One region of the Pantoea osteomyelitidis genome, then DNA from elsewhere that is predicted to be linked to it. Evidence: riboswitches for the same ligand, from Rfam matches in the RefSeq annotation. Region 1 holds a riboswitch; each other region holds the start of a gene.
What was found. Region 1 has a riboswitch for thiamine pyrophosphate ahead of thiC (phosphomethylpyrimidine synthase ThiC). Riboswitches for the same ligand answer to the same signal wherever they lie in the genome.
Positions count from the first base shown of each region.

Region 1 (3,273 bases):
ATCGTAGCCGGGGGCGATATCGGTGGTCAGCGGGCCGAGGGTATAAAACGGCGCTTCATGACAGTGTTCCAGCTGTTCGGTCATATTGCGGCGGATCATCTGCATCGGCACATGGCCGGGGCCTTCAATCATCACCTGGACATCATACTCCCAGGCGATTTTGGTGAGCTCGCCCAGCGTGTGCAACTCGGCGAACTGCGCTTCATCATTGGCATCCTGAATAGAGCCGGGACGCAGGCCGTCGCCCAGCGACAGCGAGACATCATAGGCGGCGCAGATTTCACAGATTTCGCGGAAATGCTGATAGAGAAAGCTTTCTTTGTGGTGTGACAGGCACCATTTCGCCATGATCGAGCCGCCGCGCGAAACGATGCCGGTCAGACGTTTGGCGGTCATCGGTACGTAGCGCAGCAGCACTCCGGCGTGGATCGTGAAGTAATCCACCCCCTGTTCCGCCTGCTCCAGCAGGGTATCGCGAAAGATTTCCCAGTTCAGATCTTCCGCCACGCCATTTACTTTCTCCAGCGCCTGATAGATCGGCACCGTGCCGATGGGCACCGGGCTGTTGCGCAGAATCCATTCGCGCGTTTCGTGGATGTAGCGGCCGGTGGAGAGATCCATCACTGTATCCGCGCCCCAGCGCGTGGCCCAGACCAGCTTTTCCACCTCCTCTTCAATCGAAGAGGTCACCGCCGAGTTGCCGATGTTGGCGTTGACCTTCACCAGAAAGTTGCGTCCGATAATCATCGGTTCCGATTCCGGGTGGTTGATGTTGGCGGGGATAATGGCGCGCCCGGCGGCGACTTCCTGACGTACAAACTCCGGCGTGATGTTCTCTGGCAGATGCGCGCCAAAACTGTTGCCTGCATGCTGCTGTAACAACACCTCGCTACGGATGCGCTCGCGCCCCATATTTTCACGCAGGGCGATAAATTCCATCTCCGGGGTAACAATGCCGCGACGCGCGTAGTGCAGCTGCGTGACGCACTGGCCCGCTTTGGCTTTGCGCGGGCGCGGCAGATGTTCAAAGCGCAGATGGTCGAGACCATCATCGGCAAGACGCTGCTGGGTATAGGCTGAGCTGAGCTGCTCGATCGCGTCGCTGTCGCTGCGCTCCGCTATCCAGTCGGCGCGCAGCTTGTCGAGGCCGCGATGCACATCAATACTCGCCTGCGGATCGCCATAGGCGCCAGCGGTGTCATAGACCGGCACCGGCTCGTTGGCTTCATAATGCGGTGTTTCTTTGCTGCCGCCCGTCAGCGTAGGACTCAGGGCGATTTCACGCATCGGCACGCGAATATCGTCGCGGCTGCCGGTAATCCAGATTCGCGTTGAGTTGGGAAAGGCGGTGCCCTGCAGGGAATCGATAAACTGTTGTGCCTGAGCGCGCTGCTCGCGACGGTTCGGTTTTGACGTAGTAGACATAGCAATTTTCCAGTTAAAAGGGGAACGTTGCTTGTCCGGAGTTCGGAAGGAGTAACAGGATCGGCGCGCGCAGACCACACGACGCCGTACTGATGATGTTTACTCTTGTTCCCTTCGCAGGTTCTAACCTGATCAGGTTCCGCGGATCCCGAATGAACGGTCTCAGCCCTAAGGCACTCCGACAAGATGAATAAAAAGGTGTTTCAGGCGAACATGATCGCCTGAAAGCTAAACGGGCTTTGGCAGTGAAAACTTGCCAAAGCCCGTTTAGCATAAAAGGGCTGCTAAAGAATCACAAGCGATTTACAAAATGATAACTTATGCCGGACGGGCGATATCGCTTTCGTTGGCCGCTTCGGTGCGCACCAGCGCGTTATCCCATGCCAGCTGGATCAGTTTGTCTTCCAGCGTAAAGCGAATTTCCAACACTTCGCCCACTTCCGACAGCGCCTGCTGGAAGGAAACGCAGTTCTCATCGTTAATCGCCTGCTGCAGATAGCCGTCATAGAGCTGCATCAGACGTTCAGTATTTTTTTCCAGCGCCGGGTAGATCTGGGCAGCAGCGGTCATCGGGCTATCGCCGCTCATTTCGCTGACGATGCGCTCATAAATACTGAAATGACCTGCTGAAAGGTAATCCACCAGGGTGTGACAGAAGCTATCCAGCGCCTGCTCATCAAGCGTGGTTAACGAATCTTTGTTCGGCTTGATGCCAACCATATTGTAATAGGCCACCAGCAGCTGGCGGCGAGCGTTAAGCCATGAATCCACCAGTTCGTTACTGCCACCTACGCGCTCGGTGAGGATGTCTAACTGGTTAAACATATTGGACTCCATGTGAGTTATAGTTGTTGATCTACACACTTAACATCAGAACTTCAGCGTGCTTATCGACGCTAAGGATGACGATTTATATGCAACGTGAGATCTCAAGCGTAGACGCTGGATGGTGGATTGTCAGCCATGAACAAAAACTTTGGCTGCCGAATGGCGAATTACCGCACGGCAAAGCTGAAAAATGGGGTCTGGCGGGCAGCGAAGGTCGGATAATTGGCGAGTGGCTGGGCGAGACGGTCTGGCTGGTCTGCGCGTCGCGGCCGGAGAATATGGCATCGCTGCGCCAGCTTATCGATCAGGATGTGGGACTGTTTCAGCTGGCCGGACGCGGCGTGCAGCTGGCGGAGTTTTATCGCGCCCATCGCTGGTGCGGCTACTGCGGTCATGAGATGCATCCCGGCAAACGGGAATTCGTCTGCCTGTGCAGCCACTGCAACGAACGCTACTACCCGCAAATTGCGCCCTGCATTATCGTCGCGATCCGCCGCGGCGACGAAATCCTGCTGGCGAACCATGTGCGCCATCGCAACAGCATCTATACCGTGCTGGCGGGCTTTGTGGAGGTCGGGGAAACCCTCGAACAAACCGTGGCGCGTGAGGTGATGGAAGAGAGCAACATCAAGGTAAAAAACGTCCGTTACGTCACGTCGCAACCCTGGCCGTTTCCCCATTCGCTGATGATGGCGTTTATGGCGGAGTATGAGAGCGGCGAGTTAAAGCATGATGAGAAAGAGTTGCTGGATGCCGGCTGGTTCCGCTACGACGCCTTGCCGATGCTGCCGCCCGCAGGCACGGTGGCGCGCAGGCTGATAGAAGATACGGTTGCCTTATGCCGCGCCGGGGCGCAATGAGTGTTACACTACGCGCCTGTGATGGAGAGAGCCTGAAATGAGTGAACTGAAGAACGATCGTTACCTGCGCGCCCTGTTACGTCAGCCGGTGGATACCACGCCGGTCTGGATGATGCGACAAGCCGGGCGCTACTTACCGGAATACAAAGCCACGCGCGCG
Region 1 covers NZ_JBGFSN010000013.1:23,621-26,893, forward strand. Annotated here, with positions in the region: gene thiC (phosphomethylpyrimidine synthase ThiC) at 1-1,425, opposite strand, end outside; TPP riboswitch at 1,518-1,616, opposite strand; gene rsd (sigma D regulator) at 1,744-2,250, opposite strand; gene nudC (NAD(+) diphosphatase) at 2,340-3,113, shown strand; gene hemE (uroporphyrinogen decarboxylase) at 3,151-3,273, shown strand, end outside.

Region 2 (3,273 bases), on a different contig from region 1:
ACCCGAAAACTCACCAATGGAAGTAAACGAAGTTTTCGCACAATCTCGCCCCACCGTGCAGGCTTCGGTGATCTTCGCTGCGGTATCGAGAGCAGCCAGGCCAATGCCAATCTTTCCGGCGGTTTCCATCCACTTGACGTATTTTGCCAGCTTCTCAATATGGGTTGCATACCCTTCAATATCGCTAACGCCTGTTTCATTCCAGCGATGGGTGATTGAACGGCTGGACAGGCCAAGGGCGCTTTTCAGGTCTGTGTACTCGTTGAACATGAAACGATGCTTCATGAACATTTTCAGCACGCTATCAAGTTGGCCAAATAAACGTCGACGTTCGATAAAGAATTGTTCTCCGATCAGAGTGCCGTTGGTGATGTACTGATTTTTGTAGGTTTTCTCTATCTCGATAAGGATTTTTTCTACCTTCTCGAAATACCCCTTCACGGCTTCGGTTACCTTCCCTGAATATCCAACAACGTCATTTGCTGTAGTGGCAGCAGCAGCGAACATCTCAATAGTGTCTTTGTACTTATAGAGAAAGTTGGCTTGTTTGATAGAGAGGGGGGCTAACGCCGCATCAACGCGTGCTTTCGCAGCTTTCATATGTGCGATCTGCGCGTCGTCCTGCTTTTCAGGATCAACCAGAAGCATAATCGAACCCGCTTTATATCTTTCGCCTGCACCGTTCAGCGTGGCGAATAGTTCTTTTGCTCCTGCCGGCGGGTTTTCAGTGAACAGAAGCCGCTGCCAGGCTTCTGTCGTACCACCATAAGGGATTACGGCAAAACCTGCGTCAATGCCCTCACGCTTATCAGACCGGCGTTCTTTCTTCGCAGCCTGTGCATGCTGTGCGGGTTCTGGTTTCGTTTGGGTCAGTAGTGCGGCGGGTAAAGCAGCCGCAGCCGCTAAATCTGTAGGAGGGAGTCCTGAGGGTTCTTCTTTTATATAAACAGGGTATGAATTAGCGGGTAAGAATTTAGCCTTACAGGGACATGAACTGTAGCTGTCAAGCGATCCTGCAATGCGTTTATTTTCGGAGCCAGATGTATAAAAAGCGATCCCCCCGATAATTTTATATGTCTTTCCGTCTTTGCCACAGGTAACAGGATCGCCTTCCTGTGCCTGGGGTTTATTGAAGGCGACACCGTGCGCCGATCCAGCGATTATCTTGCCTCCGCAGGTGGTTTTGTCCCCCTGGCACAACACAATACCTTTAAGCATAATTCCCTCTGCTTATTGTGGTTATCCTTCCGGCAGCATTGTACAAAACATATCCATAAGGGCAAAAAATATCAGTCTTAAGCTAAATTTCGGTTGGTATCTTTTGTGTTTTCGGGATGGTTCGGCGGGTCGAAGCGATAACCGAAGGGCGAGCTTGCATCCACAGCTTCCTTCCCCTAATCTGGCAAAAAGTAAGCTAATTTTTACCAATGACTCGGGGTGCCCTTCTTTGTGAAGGCTGAGAAATACCCGTATTACCTGATCTGGATAATGCCAGCGTAGGGAAGTCAGATGCCTGACCGCATTCGCCTTCTTGATCGCCGGTTGGGAGTTTTATGACACATCAACCTGATCCTCTTTCTGATGCGCATGTCGCGCAGTCCCTTCACTTGTTTCGCAGCCAGCCGCCGCTGGTGCACTGCATGACCAACGATGTGGTGCAAACCTTTACCGCCAATGTACTGTTAGCACTTCAGGCTTCACCGGCAATGGTGATTGATGCTGAAGAGGCCGCGCAGTTTAGCGCCATCGCTGATGCGCTGTTGATTAACGTCGGCACCCTGACGCACGAGCGACGCGACGCCATGCACACTGCCGTGACGGCTGCCGTTGCGGCCAACACCCCCTGGACGCTCGATCCGGTCGCCGTGGGCGCGCTCAGGCTGCGCAGCGATTTCTGCCAGCAATTGCTCAATGCCGCACCGGCAGCGATTCGGGGCAACGCGTCGGAAATTCTGGCGCTGGCGCAACATGAGCAGGGCGGCCGTGGCGTCGACAGCCTGCACCAGGCAGAGGCGGCCCTGACGGCGGCACGGCAGCTGGCACAAAAATATCACAGCATCGTGGCGGTAACGGGCGAGGTCGATTACGTTACCGACGGTGCGCGCACCCTGCGCGTCACCGGCGGCAGCGCATTGATGACGCGGGTAGTGGGCACCGGCTGCGCGCTCTCCGCGGTGGTAGCGGCGTTTACCAGCCTGCCTGGCGATCGGCTGGTTAACGTAGCCAGCGCCTGCCGCGTCATGGCGCTGGCGGGCGAACAGGCGACGCAGCGCGCGAGCGGGCCAGGCAGCTTCGTTCCCGCCTTTCTTGATGCGCTGTGGACTCTTGAGCCGGAGGCCGAGCGATGAAACGCATTAACGCACTGACGATTGCCGGTACCGATCCCAGCGGCGGCGCGGGCATCCAGGCCGATCTGAAAGCCTTTTCCGCCCTCGGCGCTTACGGCGCCAGCGTAATTACTGCGCTGGTGGCGCAAAACACCCGCGGCGTACAGCAGGTTTATCGCATTGAACCCGATTTTGTCGGCGCACAGCTCGATTCCGTGCTGGATGATGTGCGCATCGACAGCGCCAAGATCGGTATGCTGTCGGAAACCGCCATCGTAGAGGTAGTAGCGGAAAAGCTGAAACGCGCAGAGATTCCGTTTGTGGTACTTGATACCGTAATGGTGGCGAAAAGCGGCGATGCACTGCTTTCAACCCAGGCGGTGGCCAGCGTACGCGAGCGTCTGCTGCCGCAGGTTTCGCTGATTACCCCCAACTTACCCGAAGCCGCCGCGCTGCTGGAAACTTCTGTGGCGCAAACCGAGGCGGAGATGCTTGAACAGGGAAGGGCGCTGCTGGCGCTGGGCTGTCAGGCGGTGCTGATGAAGGGCGGCCATCTCAGCGACAGCGAAAGCCCGGACTGGCTGGTCACGCCACAGGGCGAGCAGCGCTTTAGCGCGCCGCGCGTAAACACCCGCCATACGCACGGCACCGGTTGCTCACTGTCGGCGGCGCTGGCGGCGCTGCGACCGCGCCATCACGGCTGGGCGGAAACCATCACCGAGGCAAAAGCCTGGTTGCAGGAAGCGCTGGCGCAGGCGGATACCCTGGAAGTGGGAAAAGGCATCGGGCCGGTGCATCATTTTCACCGCTGGTGGTAGAGGGGCCACCGCCGACGGCCCGTGAGTTGCGTGCTGGCTGGCCCGGCTTTACTCAAACCACTCGCTGTTGCGTTCGGCGATGGGCGTAATCGAGAAAATCATCTCCTGCAAATGGCGACGCATCGCGG
Region 2 covers NZ_JBGFSN010000004.1:1,634,783-1,638,055, reverse strand. Annotated here, with positions in the region: gene ABU178_RS12775 (PAAR domain-containing protein) at 1-1,218, opposite strand, end outside; TPP riboswitch at 1,424-1,520, shown strand; gene thiM (hydroxyethylthiazole kinase) at 1,554-2,348, shown strand; gene thiD (bifunctional hydroxymethylpyrimidine kinase/phosphomethylpyrimidine kinase) at 2,345-3,145, shown strand; gene ABU178_RS12760 (GntR family transcriptional regulator) at 3,194-3,273, opposite strand, start outside.
Region 2: linked by a shared signal. The riboswitch ahead of thiM (hydroxyethylthiazole kinase) and the one ahead of thiC (phosphomethylpyrimidine synthase ThiC) in region 1 are both predicted to bind thiamine pyrophosphate.

Region 3 (3,273 bases), on a different contig from region 1:
AGCATGCCGCTCATTTCCAGCATCTGCGCCGGCCAGCGCTGCTGTCGCAGACGCAGTTCGCGGCTGCTCCAGAGCAGCATCAGGGTCAACACCACGCAGAGCAGCCCGGCGCCCAACGCAATGCGTAGCGAGGTCAGGGCCGCCAGCCAGAGCGCAGGCTGGCGCAGCGCGCCGCTCAGCCCGCCGTTCAGTCCGTCGACGATCACCGCCAGCAGCGGCGGCAACAGCAGTAGCAGCGCCAGCGCAATCAGCAGGCCATCGCTGAGACGGGAGAACCACGAGTCCTGCGGATCGCGCCAGCCCTGCATCACGCTGCTGCCTGTGGGAAGCGCATTGCTCAGCCGCTGGCTCAGCAGCGCCAGCGCCAGACAACAGCTGAGCTGGATCAACGCCAGCAGCGCGGCGCGCCCCGGATCGTAGTCGTAACTTAACGCCTGATAGATCGCCAGCTCGATAGTGGTGGCCTGCGGCCCGCCGCCCAATGACAGCACGGTGGCGAAACTGGCGAAGCAGAGCATAAAGATCAGCGCGCCCGCGGGCAGCAGCTGGCGTCGCAACCACGGCCACTCCAGCAGGCGAAAACGGTTCCAGCCACGCATACCGAGCTGCGCCGCCAGCTGACGCTGTTCGCCGGGTATGCTTTCCAGCGCCTGCAACAGCAGTCGGGTGGCAAGCGGCAGGTTAAAAAAGATGTGCGCCAGCAAAATGCCCTGCAGGCCATAGGGAGAAAAATGATAATCGATGCCGATCCAGCGGCAGAGCTGCGCCAGCCAGCCGACGCGGCCATAGACGGTCAGTATGCCAAACACCGCCACCAGCACCGGCAGCACCAGCGTCATGGCGCACAGGCGCAGCAGCAGCTGGCGACCGGGAAAGCGTCGTCGCCACAGCGCGCGCGCCAGCGCAATCGCCGGAATCACGGAAAAGAGCGCGGAGAGCAGCGCCTGCCAGAAAGAGAAGGCGATAACGTGATGCAGATAGCTATCAGTCAGCAGGCCGCGCCATGCAATCTGCGGCGCAGCCTGCCACAGCGCGCCAAAGGCCAGCAGCGCGACGCCGCACAGCAGCAGCGCGGCGAGCAGGCCCGGCAGCAGCCAGCGGGCGATCAGCGGCTGACGGCGCGTTGCCATGCGCTGATCCACTGTGCGCGATTGTCGGCAACCTGCTGCGGCGTATACTGCAACGCGGTCTGCGGCACGCTGAGCACGTCATAACCTTTTGGCAGATCGCTTTTGATCACCGGATACATCCAGTTGCCGCCGGGAATGGTCTGCTGGAAGGCCGGGGAAACCATGAACTGCATAAACTGCTGCGCCAGTTTCGGCTGCTTGCTGTTTGCCAGCCGTGCCGCCACTTCCACCTGCAAATAGTGGCCTTCACTAAAGTTCGCCGCCGCGTAGTTCTGTTTATTCTCTTCGATAATGTGATAAGCCGGAGAGGTGGTATAGCTCAGCACCAGATCGCCTTCGCCTTTCAGGAACAGGCCGTACGCTTCGCTCCAGCCTTTGGTGACGGTGACGGTTTTCTGCGCCAGCTTTTGCCAGGCCTCCGGCGCCTTATCGCCATAGACTTTTTGCATCCAGAGCAGCAGTCCTAATCCCGGCGTGCTGGTGCGCGGATCTTCATAAATAACTCGCCATTTTTCCGGGCTTTCCACCAGCTCTTTCAGGCTTTTCGGCGGGTTTTTTAGCTTGTTCTTGTCATAGACGAAAGCGAAATAGCCGTAGTCGAAGGGAATAAAGGTGCGGTTCTGCCAGCCGCCCGGCACGGTCAGCGACGAGGTATCGACCTCGCCGGGCGCGAACAGGCCGGTTGCCTGCGCCGCCTGCACCAGATTATTATCCAGGCCGAGCACCACGTCCGCTTTGCTGTTTTTCCCTTCCATACGCAGACGATTCAGCAGAGAAACGCCATCTTCCAGCGCCACATAGCGCAGCTCGCAGCCGCACTGCGCCTCAAAAGCTTTTTTTACTGCCGGACCGGGGCCCCAGTCGGCGGAAAAGGAGTCATAGGTGTAGACGGTTAACACCGGTTTGGCGGCCAGCGCCGGTGCGGATAACAGCAGCAGAACGGGCAATATTTTCTTCAACACTTTGCGCTCCTTGAGAGGAAGGATGATATGAGTCGCAAAGGATCTGAGCGGAGAGACATCTCAAATCCCTACGCCGGGGCTAACCGGATCAGGTTCGACGGGTATTTCTCAGCCCTTTATCGCAGCGATAAACAGCACCCCGTTGAGAACGGCTCATTCTAGTCATTTCCGTCGCCGGGTGAAAGGTTTACAGCGAACCCGACGGAATACGCCAACGGCGTTAACTTTACTGGCTTTTTCCTTTTGCCTGTGAAATCTTCTACCCTTTCCTTTCCCCTCCGTTTCATCCTGTAAGGGATTTCGGTATGAAATCGCTGTTAACACGACAACGCCGGTTTAACCCGGTCTATCTGGCCTTTATGGTCGTTTCCTTTATGATTGGCGTTGCCGGCGCCTTGCAGGCTCCTACGCTCAGCCTGTTTCTGACGCGCGAGGTGCAGGCAAGGCCTTTCTGGGTCGGGCTATTTTTCACCGTTAACGCTATCGCTGGTATTGTGGTCAGCCTGCTGGTGGCGAAGCGATCCGACAACCGCGGCGACCGGCGCATGCTGATTCTGTTCTGCTGCGGCATGGCGCTGATTAATGCGGTACTCTTCGCCTTTAATCGCCACTATCTGACGCTCATCACCCTGGGCGTGTTGCTGTCGGCGCTGGCCAGCGTCTCGATGCCGCAGATTTTTGCCCTGGCGCGTGAATATGCCGATCGTTCGGCGCGCGAAGTGGTGATGTTCAGCTCGGTGATGCGGGCGCAGCTGTCGCTCGCCTGGGTCATCGGCCCGCCGCTCTCCTTTGCTTTGGCGCTCAACTACGGTTTTGTCGTGATGTTTCTGGTGGCGGCGGCGCTGTTCCTGGTTTGTCTGATTCTGGTCTGGTTTACCCTGCCTTCGGTGCCGCGCATTGCGCAGTCACCGGAAGTGCTGCTGACGCAAATCAGCGGCTGGAAAGATCGCAACGTGCGTCTGCTGTTTATCGCCTCGGTGACGATGTGGACCTGCAACACCATGTATATCATCGACATGCCGCTCTGGATCAGCACCACGCTGGGCCTGCCTGAAAAGCTGGCGGGACTGCTGATGGGATCTGCCGCCGGGCTGGAGATTCCGGTGATGCTGCTGGCAGGGCACTATGCGAAGCGGCTGGGCAAACGCAAGCTGATGCTGATTGCCGTGGCGGCAGGGGTG
Region 3 covers NZ_JBGFSN010000003.1:395,512-398,784, forward strand. Annotated here, with positions in the region: gene thiP (thiamine/thiamine pyrophosphate ABC transporter permease ThiP) at 1-1,130, opposite strand, end outside; gene thiB (thiamine ABC transporter substrate binding subunit) at 1,106-2,092, opposite strand; TPP riboswitch at 2,140-2,244, opposite strand; gene ABU178_RS04100 (sugar efflux transporter) at 2,398-3,273, shown strand, end outside.
Region 3: linked by a shared signal. The riboswitch ahead of thiB (thiamine ABC transporter substrate binding subunit) and the one ahead of thiC (phosphomethylpyrimidine synthase ThiC) in region 1 are both predicted to bind thiamine pyrophosphate.